2 regions of the Pseudocitrobacter sp. CD920760 genome follow, and region 2 is predicted to be linked to the other one. Evidence: predicted binding sites of a transcription regulator. Region 2 holds the regulator's gene; the other holds the start of a gene.

What was found. The regulator LexA, encoded in region 2, represses DNA repair genes until DNA is damaged. The targets are predictions, from matches to a motif close to TNCTGTATGTACATACAGNA.
Region 1: a site for LexA is predicted at 2,018-2,037, ahead of sbmC (DNA gyrase inhibitor SbmC). Genes of this name have one in related genera too.

Annotation. Positions count from the first base shown of each region.
Region 1 covers NZ_CM173490.1:3,330,191-3,334,404, forward strand. Annotated here, with positions in the region: gene AC1MKH_RS15715 (DUF496 family protein) at 1-207, opposite strand, end outside; gene AC1MKH_RS15720 (FUSC family protein) at 374-1,432, opposite strand; gene sbmC (DNA gyrase inhibitor SbmC) at 1,523-1,996, opposite strand; gene dacD (serine-type D-Ala-D-Ala carboxypeptidase DacD) at 2,114-3,280, opposite strand; gene sbcB (exodeoxyribonuclease I) at 3,471-4,214, shown strand, end outside.
Region 2 covers NZ_CM173490.1:299,709-303,922, forward strand. Annotated here, with positions in the region: gene plsB (glycerol-3-phosphate 1-O-acyltransferase PlsB) at 1-1,115, opposite strand, end outside; gene AC1MKH_RS01380 (diacylglycerol kinase) at 1,246-1,614, shown strand; gene lexA (transcriptional repressor LexA) at 1,724-2,332, shown strand; gene dinF (MATE family efflux transporter DinF) at 2,401-3,729, shown strand; gene AC1MKH_RS01395 (CsbD family protein) at 3,867-4,076, shown strand; gene zur (zinc uptake transcriptional repressor Zur) at 4,154-4,214, opposite strand, start outside.

The DNA.
Region 1 (4,214 bases), 2.2 Mb from region 2:
CTTCATGCTGGCAATGATGCCCTGAATCGCTTCAACGCTCATGCCCGGTTTGATGTAGTCGCTAAGGTTGTCCAGCAGCAGTACGCGCTTCTGGTTGTCACGGATCTTTTTCTCAACGTCCTGAATTTCACGCTGCAGTTTGTTTTTACGACGGAACAGACGAACAAACTCCAGTACATCCTGAAATGAAGGCTTAGTTGTTTCCATTTTTACACCCCTGATATTTGAGACTCGGATTCGTAAATACAACGACTATAAGACTATATATACGTATAGGCGCTGCTAATGACAATGGTTTTTACCTGTCCCTCATCATAACCCTAAACGCTGCTGAATCGAAACAACCCAAGGTCAAAGGTGTTGCATTCGTCGCTTATTTACGCAGCGCACGGCAGATAAGCAGGGATAATAGCTCAAGCTGACGCGCCAGCTCCATGCTTAGCCAAACGTAGCCATGAATGGGCGTTTCCACCAAATGAGTGCTTTTATGCTCTGTCAGCAACTGGCGTAGCTCATCGACGATCTCGTTGAGTTTTTCCGTGTTCGCTTTAACCGGCTGGGGGTTACCCTCGTACAGCGCGTGGGCGATGGTTAAGAGCGTTTGCTGCGTCATCTGCTGCGTTTCGCGCAGCGTATGGGCGTTAAGCATTAAAAAGTGGCTTTCGCGAGACGCCCAGTGCGCGTTGATTTGCAGCTCGAGCATGCAAACGAGGTTGCGGCTCACGGTCTGAATACCTTCAAATACCGATTTCTGGATATGTGTTTCTTTGCTGGCAGGTGTAATCAGCCCACGGATTTTCACCACATCGTTGAGCACCGTTTGCAGGTGCTTTTCCAGATGCGGCCGCTCCACCAGGTTGGGTGAAAACCCGGCCTGATAGAGACGATTAAACTGGGTCACAAATGTCGCCATCTGGATGCGCCAGTGGATAAACGCCCGCTGCGGCCAGACGCCAGTGAAAAGCATCGCCAGCAGCGAACCGAAGATAACGTCGCCGCTTCGCCACAATGCAGTGTGCAGGTCTCCCGGCGGCGCGCCGACGACCACGCCCAGCGTAATGCCAATCAACAGTGCCTGATAGGGCCGTTTCCCGAGCGTCAGCCAGCCGCACAGGAACATTGCCCCGGCGCACCACATCAGCATCAGCGGTAAAGAAATGAGTTCAAGCTTAAGCGCAATCAAACCCAGCGCCGAGCCGAGGATAGTGCCGCCAATACGCTGGAAGGCGCGCGGCACCACGTTTCCCCAGAACGAGATGGGCCCCATGATAACCACGAGAGTAATCAGCGGCCACGACCCTTCCGGAATGTCAAAAATACGTACAATCAGAAAGGCCAGCACAAATGCCAGGGCGATACGAATGCCGTGCACCACACGATAATTGCGGTATAGCCGAATTTCAAAAGGACTGAGTGACTTATCAGGACGCAAACCGGTTCTCCGGCAGAACGAAAGAGCGCAATTGTACCTGCTTTTGCCCGGCTCGCATCATGGGGCGAAAAAAATCTTTCACCTTCATTTTCAGGCCGCGTTTCGCGCCACCGCAACGTACATCTCAATATCCCAGTAGCCGTCCTGATTGCCGTCGTTGAGATAGCGTTCGAAGCAGGGCTTGCCATCAATGTGATACGCATTGTCTTTCAGCAACGCGTCAAAGAATTGCAGCCACGGCGTGGAAAAATCATGCTCAACCACCCGGGCGCTGGCAACCGCGTACTCGCCGCCATCAATATGGGTGAGGATGACGCCCTCGCTATTGGGCGGCAATGTGAAGTCGTCAGCCACCGTCACTACCGTATTGCAGCGCAGTTTTTCAGGCGGCACTTCATCGGGGTTATCAAAATAGACCGCTATCCACTCCTTCGCCGGAATTGACTGGCCGTCTACCCACATCATCAGTTGCTCAAAACCTTGCTTAACGGTGTCTTCCCACGGGCCAACCATATGGAAACCGGCGACGGTACGGGCATGAACATGTTCGATACTGTAGTGCATAGATCCCCCTGAGACGGAATTTACTGTATATAGATACAGTAAAATATAGCAGTGCCTTACCTGATAGTATGTGCACTGCTTCACATTGTCGCCAGGGGAATGACGGTGATGTCAGCGTTACGCTTTGTGATGGAAATAGTCGCTCAGGCGCGAGAACATCCCGCCCTTTTTGACGCTTTCCAGCGTGACCAACGGCCAGTGGGCGACGATCTTATCGCGGTCGTAAAGCTGAATTTCCCCCACGCGCTGATGCGCGGCGATAGGCGCTTCCAGCTCTTTGCCGTCCAGCACGTATTTCGCCTTAATGTTGGGAATTTCCTTCTTCGGCAGCGCCAGCCAGAAATCCTGATCGGTGCCGAGCTCAATCGTCTCTTTATCACCGTACCAGATGCGTTCAGTGCCCACTTTTTTACCGTTTTGCAGCACCTGCACGGTGTCGAAATTCTGTTGTCCCCAGTGCAGCAACGTGCGCGCCTGTTCTTCACGCCCTTTCGGGCTATCTGCGCCCATGACCACCGCAATCAGCCGGCGTTTGCCGTCTACCGCCGAGGCGATCAGGTTAAAGCCCGCGCCGGAGGTATGCCCGGTTTTCAGGCCATCAACGTTCATGGTTTTATCCCACAGCAGCCCGTTACGGTTCTGCTGCGTGATACCATTCCACGTCAGGCTTTTCTCGCTGTACATGTGATAAAAATCAGGCTCGCCGTGAATGATCGCACGTGACAATACGGCAAGATCGTAAGCAGAACTGTGCTGCCCTGGCGCATCCAGGCCGTGAACCGTTTCAAAATGGGTATCGCGAAGTTTCAGCGTTTCCACATAATGATTCATCATGGCGACGAACTGCGGCTGGCCTCCGGCGATATAATCCGCCAGCGCGACGCAGGCGTCGTTCCCGGAATCGACAATCAGGCCACGACTCAGATCGTGCACGCTGACGCGATCGCCCTCTTTCAGGAACATCAGCGACGAACCATCAAATACCGGATTACCTTTCGCCCAAGCATCACGGCCCACGGTGACGATGTCATCCGGCGTAATGCGGTGGCTGTCGATGGCGCGATCCACCACATAACCGGTCATCAGTTTGGTGAGACTCGCCGGATTGCGCTGCTGGTGCTCATTTCCAGCGGTCAAAATTTGTCCGGTGGTATAATCCATTAATACCCAGGAACCGGCTTTAATCGCCGGCGGCGTGACGGGAGGAACCGCGCTGTCAGTAGCAAAGGCGCAAGAAATACTCGAAGCGAGCAAAGATACAGCAATAAACAAACGGGCTTTCAACAGCAAATCCTCAGCAATTTCAAAATCGTCGTCCTTTTTACGGAATCTCCCACTTTCATACAGCCATTAATTGCAAGAAAATATGACATAACCTGAATCGGCCTCGAAAAACCGCCCTTCTGATGGCCCTGTAAATCGTTTACCATGGTGTTAATTCGCCCGCTCGCTTATCAGGGATTACGTTAAGACCATGCAAGAACCTGCCAACACCCCCGGATTCCTTTTCCACGATTACGAAACCTTCGGCACCAGCCCGTCGCTGGATCGCCCGGCTCAGTTTGCCGCCATTCGTACCGATAACGATTTTACTATCGTCGGGGAGCCCGAGGTCTTTTACTGTAAACCGGCAGACGACTATCTGCCGCAGCCGGAAGCGGTGCTCATTACGGGCATTACCCCACAGGAAGCGCGCGCGAAGGGCGATAACGAAGCTGCGTTCGCTCGCCGCATTCACGATCTGTTCACCGTCCCAAATACCTGCGTGTTGGGCTATAACAATGTACGGTTCGATGATGAAGTCACGCGTAATATCTTTTACCGCAACTTCTACGATCCTTACGCCTGGAGCTGGCAAAACCATAACTCGCGCTGGGATCTGCTGGACGTAATGCGCGCCTGTTACGCCCTGCGCCCGGAAGGGATCAACTGGCCAGAGAACGCAGACGGCCTGCCGAGCTTCCGCCTGGAACATCTGACCAAAGCCAACGGTATCGAACACAGCAACGCTCACGACGCGATGGCCGATGTGTATGCCACCATCGCCATGGCGAAACTGGTGAAAACCCAGCAGCCGAAGCTGTTTGACTATTTATATGCCTATCGCAGCAAGCAAAAACTGACCACACTGATTGACGTGCCACAGATGAAACCGCTGGTGCATGTGTCGGGGATGTTTGGCGCCTGGCGCGGTAATACCAGTTGGATTGCCCCGCTG
Region 2 (4,214 bases):
TCGCCGAGATATTCGCGGAACACGGTGGAGTAGAGTTTGTTGCCCTTAAAGGTACGGCGAATAAAGAACGCGCCCAGGCGACGGAAAATCGGGCCGGCTGGCCAGAAATTCAGGTTGATACCGGCAGCAATGTGCGGCGGCACCAGCCCCTGATGATAGAGCACGTAGGAGAGCAGCAGGTAGTCCATATGGCTACGGTGGCACGGCACATACACAATCTCGTGGCCGTCGTGCGCCAGCTGGCGAACGCGCTCGGCGTTGTGCACGTTGATACCCTGATAGAGACGGTTCCAGGTGAAGCCCAGAATGCGGTCCGTCAGGCGAATCATCTCGTAGGAGAAGTTGGCAGCAATCTCTTCCATCAGCGCGATGGCGTTTTGCTGTGCTTTTTCATGAGAGATTTTTTTGCTGCGCGCTTCATCTTCAACCGCTTTGGCAATCGCGCGCGAGGCGAGCAGCTTGTTGAAGAGATCCTGACGCGCTGGCAGGCGCGGGCCTACCGCGGCCAGACGCTGGCGGGCAAAGTGCATACGCGCCACGCGCGCCAGTTTTTGCGCGATAATTTTATCGGTACCGTGTTCATCGGCCATGCGGCGCAACGAGACGGACGGCGAGAAACGCACAAAGCTGTCGCGGCCGAGCCAGGAGACGGCGAAGAATTTCTGGATGCCGTTCAGCATGCGCAGCGGCGGGTTCACCTCGCCTTTCTCGCGCCCCGGACGACGACCAAACATCACCGACACCGGCACCATCTGCACGTCCAGATTCGGATTGCTGCGATGCAGATCGAGATAGTCGTGGAACAGCTTGATAGACTCTTCTTTCGGCGTGTAATAGGTGAACACGCGCGGGCCGCCATGGATAAACACATAGCGGGGCAGTAAGGTGCCGTCGATCTCCAGCGGCTCAAGCGGGTCTGGGAGATCGTGCGCCAGGCACTGGGCGCGCAAGGTCAGTAAGTCGGCCTTAGAGTTATAAGGCAGGACGTACATGATCGGGCGCGACGTATCGAGCCCCAATTCCTGGGCAGGCTCTGCCGGAATAGACTTGCTTTTTACCAGTATGCTTAATGGTAAATTCAGTAATTTGTAGTAAATTCGTGGCCAACCGGACATAAACGATGTAAAGCCTCTGGTTAATCATGCAAATGCGCGGCAAGAATATCAGAAAGTCAGCAGGATTTCTGTTCTACCGCCGATAACAGCTACTGTCATTGATGCGTATAACGCTAAAAGGTTCTATTTGATGGCCAATAATACCACTGGACTCACCCGAATTATCAAAGCGGCTGGTTATTCCTGGAAAGGTTTTCGCGCGGCGTGGGTAAACGAAGCCGCGTTCCGCCAGGAAGGGGTCGCCTCGGTTGTGGCCATTATCATCGCTTGCTGGCTGGACGTTGACGCCATTACCCGCGTCTTGCTGATAAGCTCCGTCCTTCTGGTGATGATAGTGGAAATTCTCAATAGTGCGCTGGAAGCGGTGGTTGACCGCATTGGTTCTGAATATCACGAACTCTCCGGGCGGGCGAAAGATATGGGTTCTGCGGCGGTATTGCTGGCGATTTTCGTCGCGGTGATGACCTGGGGCGTGCTGCTGTGGTCGCATTTCCACTGAGCCTCGCATAATCTGCGAAAACTCCTGTATTTTGTGTGTTTTGCGGTTCCAAAATAGCCGTTAACTGTATATACTCACAGCATAACTGTATATACACCCAGGGGGCGGAATGAAAGCGTTAACGACCAGGCAGCAAGAGGTGTTTGATCTCATCCGGGATCACATCAGCCAAACGGGCATGCCGCCAACGCGTGCGGAAATTGCTCAGCGCCTGGGGTTCCGTTCCCCGAATGCGGCGGAAGAGCATCTGAAAGCACTGGCGCGTAAAGGCGTCATTGAAATTGTTTCGGGCGCCTCGCGCGGCATTCGTCTGCTGGTGGAAGAAGAAACCGGCCTGCCGCTGATTGGCCGCGTTGCCGCCGGTGAGCCGCTGCTGGCACAGCAGCACATTGAAGGTCACTATCAGGTCGATCCTTCACTGTTCAAACCAAACGCTGACTTCCTGCTGCGGGTTAGCGGCATGTCGATGAAAGATATCGGCATTATGGACGGCGACCTGCTCGCGGTGCACAAAACCCAGGACGTGCGTAACGGTCAGGTGGTTGTTGCGCGTATCGACGAAGAAGTGACGGTAAAACGCCTGAAAAAACAGGGCAACGTCGTTGAACTGTTGCCGGAAAACAGCGAGTTTTCCCCGATTGTCGTCGATCTTCGCCGTCAGAACTTCTCCATTGAAGGGCTGGCCGTTGGCGTGATCCGCAACGGCGAATGGCTGTAATCCTCTCCCGATAACAACGGCGCATCATGCGCCGTTGTTCGTTCTCTTTTCTGTTCAGGTTCCTAACCATGTCGCTCTTCACGGCTGCCGACAAGGCATTATGGCGTCTCGCCCTCCCCATGATTTTCTCCAATATCACGGTTCCCTTACTGGGGCTGGTGGATACGGCGGTGATTGGTCATCTGGATAGCGCGGTCTATCTCGGCGGCGTGGCGATTGGCGCAACGGCAACCAGCTTCCTGTTTATGCTGCTGCTCTTTTTACGTATGAGTACCACCGGCTTAACTGCGCAGGCCTTCGGCGCGAAAGATCCCCTTCGGCTTGCCCGTGCGCTGGTGCAACCGCTGCTGCTGGCGCTGGGGGCAGGGTTACTTATCGTACTGTTCAAAGGTCCGCTGATTAATCTGGCGCTCACCGTTGTCGGCGGCAGCGATGCGGTGCTGGAGCAGGCGCGGCGCTTCCTTGAAATTCGCTGGTTAAGCGCGCCCGCCTCGCTGGCCAACCTGGTGTTGCTGGGCTGGTTGCTCGGCGTTCAGTACGCGCGTGCACCGGTAATTTTGCTGATCGTCGGCAACGTCCTGAACATCGTTCTCGATCTGTGGCTGGTGATGGGCCTGCATATGAACGTGCAGGGGGCGGCGCTGGCGACGGTGATTGCCGAATATGCCACGATGTTAATTGGCCTGCTGATGGCGCGTAAGGTGCTGGTGCTACGCGGTATTACATCTGAAATGCTGAAGACGGCCTGGCGCGGAAATATGCGCAGCCTGCTGGCGCTCAATCGCGACATTATGCTGCGCTCGTTACTGCTTCAGCTCTGCTTTGGCGCATTAACCGTATTTGGCGCGCGGCTGGGCAGCGATGTGGTGGCGGTCAATGCGGTACTGATGACCATGCTTACCTTCACCGCCTATGCGCTGGATGGCTTTGCCTATGCTGTGGAAGCGCACTCCGGGCAGGCTTATGGCGCGCGTGATGATAGCCAGTTACAGCAGGTCTGGCGCGCGGCCTGCCGACAGGCAGGCATTGTGGCGCTGGCGTTTGCGCTGGTGTACGCCCTGGCAGGTAGCCATATCGTGGCAATGTTGACGTCACTGCCGTCGTTGCAGCAGCTTGCCGATCGCTATGTGCTCTGGCAGGCAGTCTTGCCGGTAATCGGTGTCTGGTGTTATCTGCTGGATGGCATGTTTATTGGTGCGACACGGGGTGCGGAAATGCGTAACAGCATGGCCGTGGCTGCCGCCGGGTTCGCCTTAACGCTGCTGACGGTGCCGGTATTAGGCAACCATGGTTTATGGCTGGCACTGGCGGTATTCCTTGCGCTGCGTGGCCTGTCGCTGGCGGTTATCTGGCGTCGTCACTGGGAAAAAGGCACCTGGTTTTCGCCGCAGACATAACGGCGTGGATGGTTAAAGATTCTGAATAGTGAATCGTCAGCGATATCCTCTTCTACACTTATTATCACGTTCAGCAGAAATGAACGCCGAAGGACGAAGTGATATCTCATCCATGATCGAATGATAAGGAGCTGATGATGAACAAAGACGAACTCAGCGGTAACTGGAAACAGTTCAAAGGTAAAGCGAAAGAGAAATGGGGCAAACTGACCGACGATGACATGACCGTTATCGAAGGTAAACGCGATCAGCTGGTCGGTAAAATCCAGGAACGTTATGGATATGCCAAAGATCAGGCTGAGAAAGAAGTCAGCGATTGGGAAACCCGTAATGATTACCGTTGGTAATCTCGCTGATGCGTAACGCTTAACTCCCCTCAATAAGCGTTTCTACCCGCTGGTACAAGGATGTGCCAACCCTCGAATTACCGTGCCTTTTTCTTGATCTGAATGGTGTGGTCGTGGTGGCAATGCCCGTGTGAACTG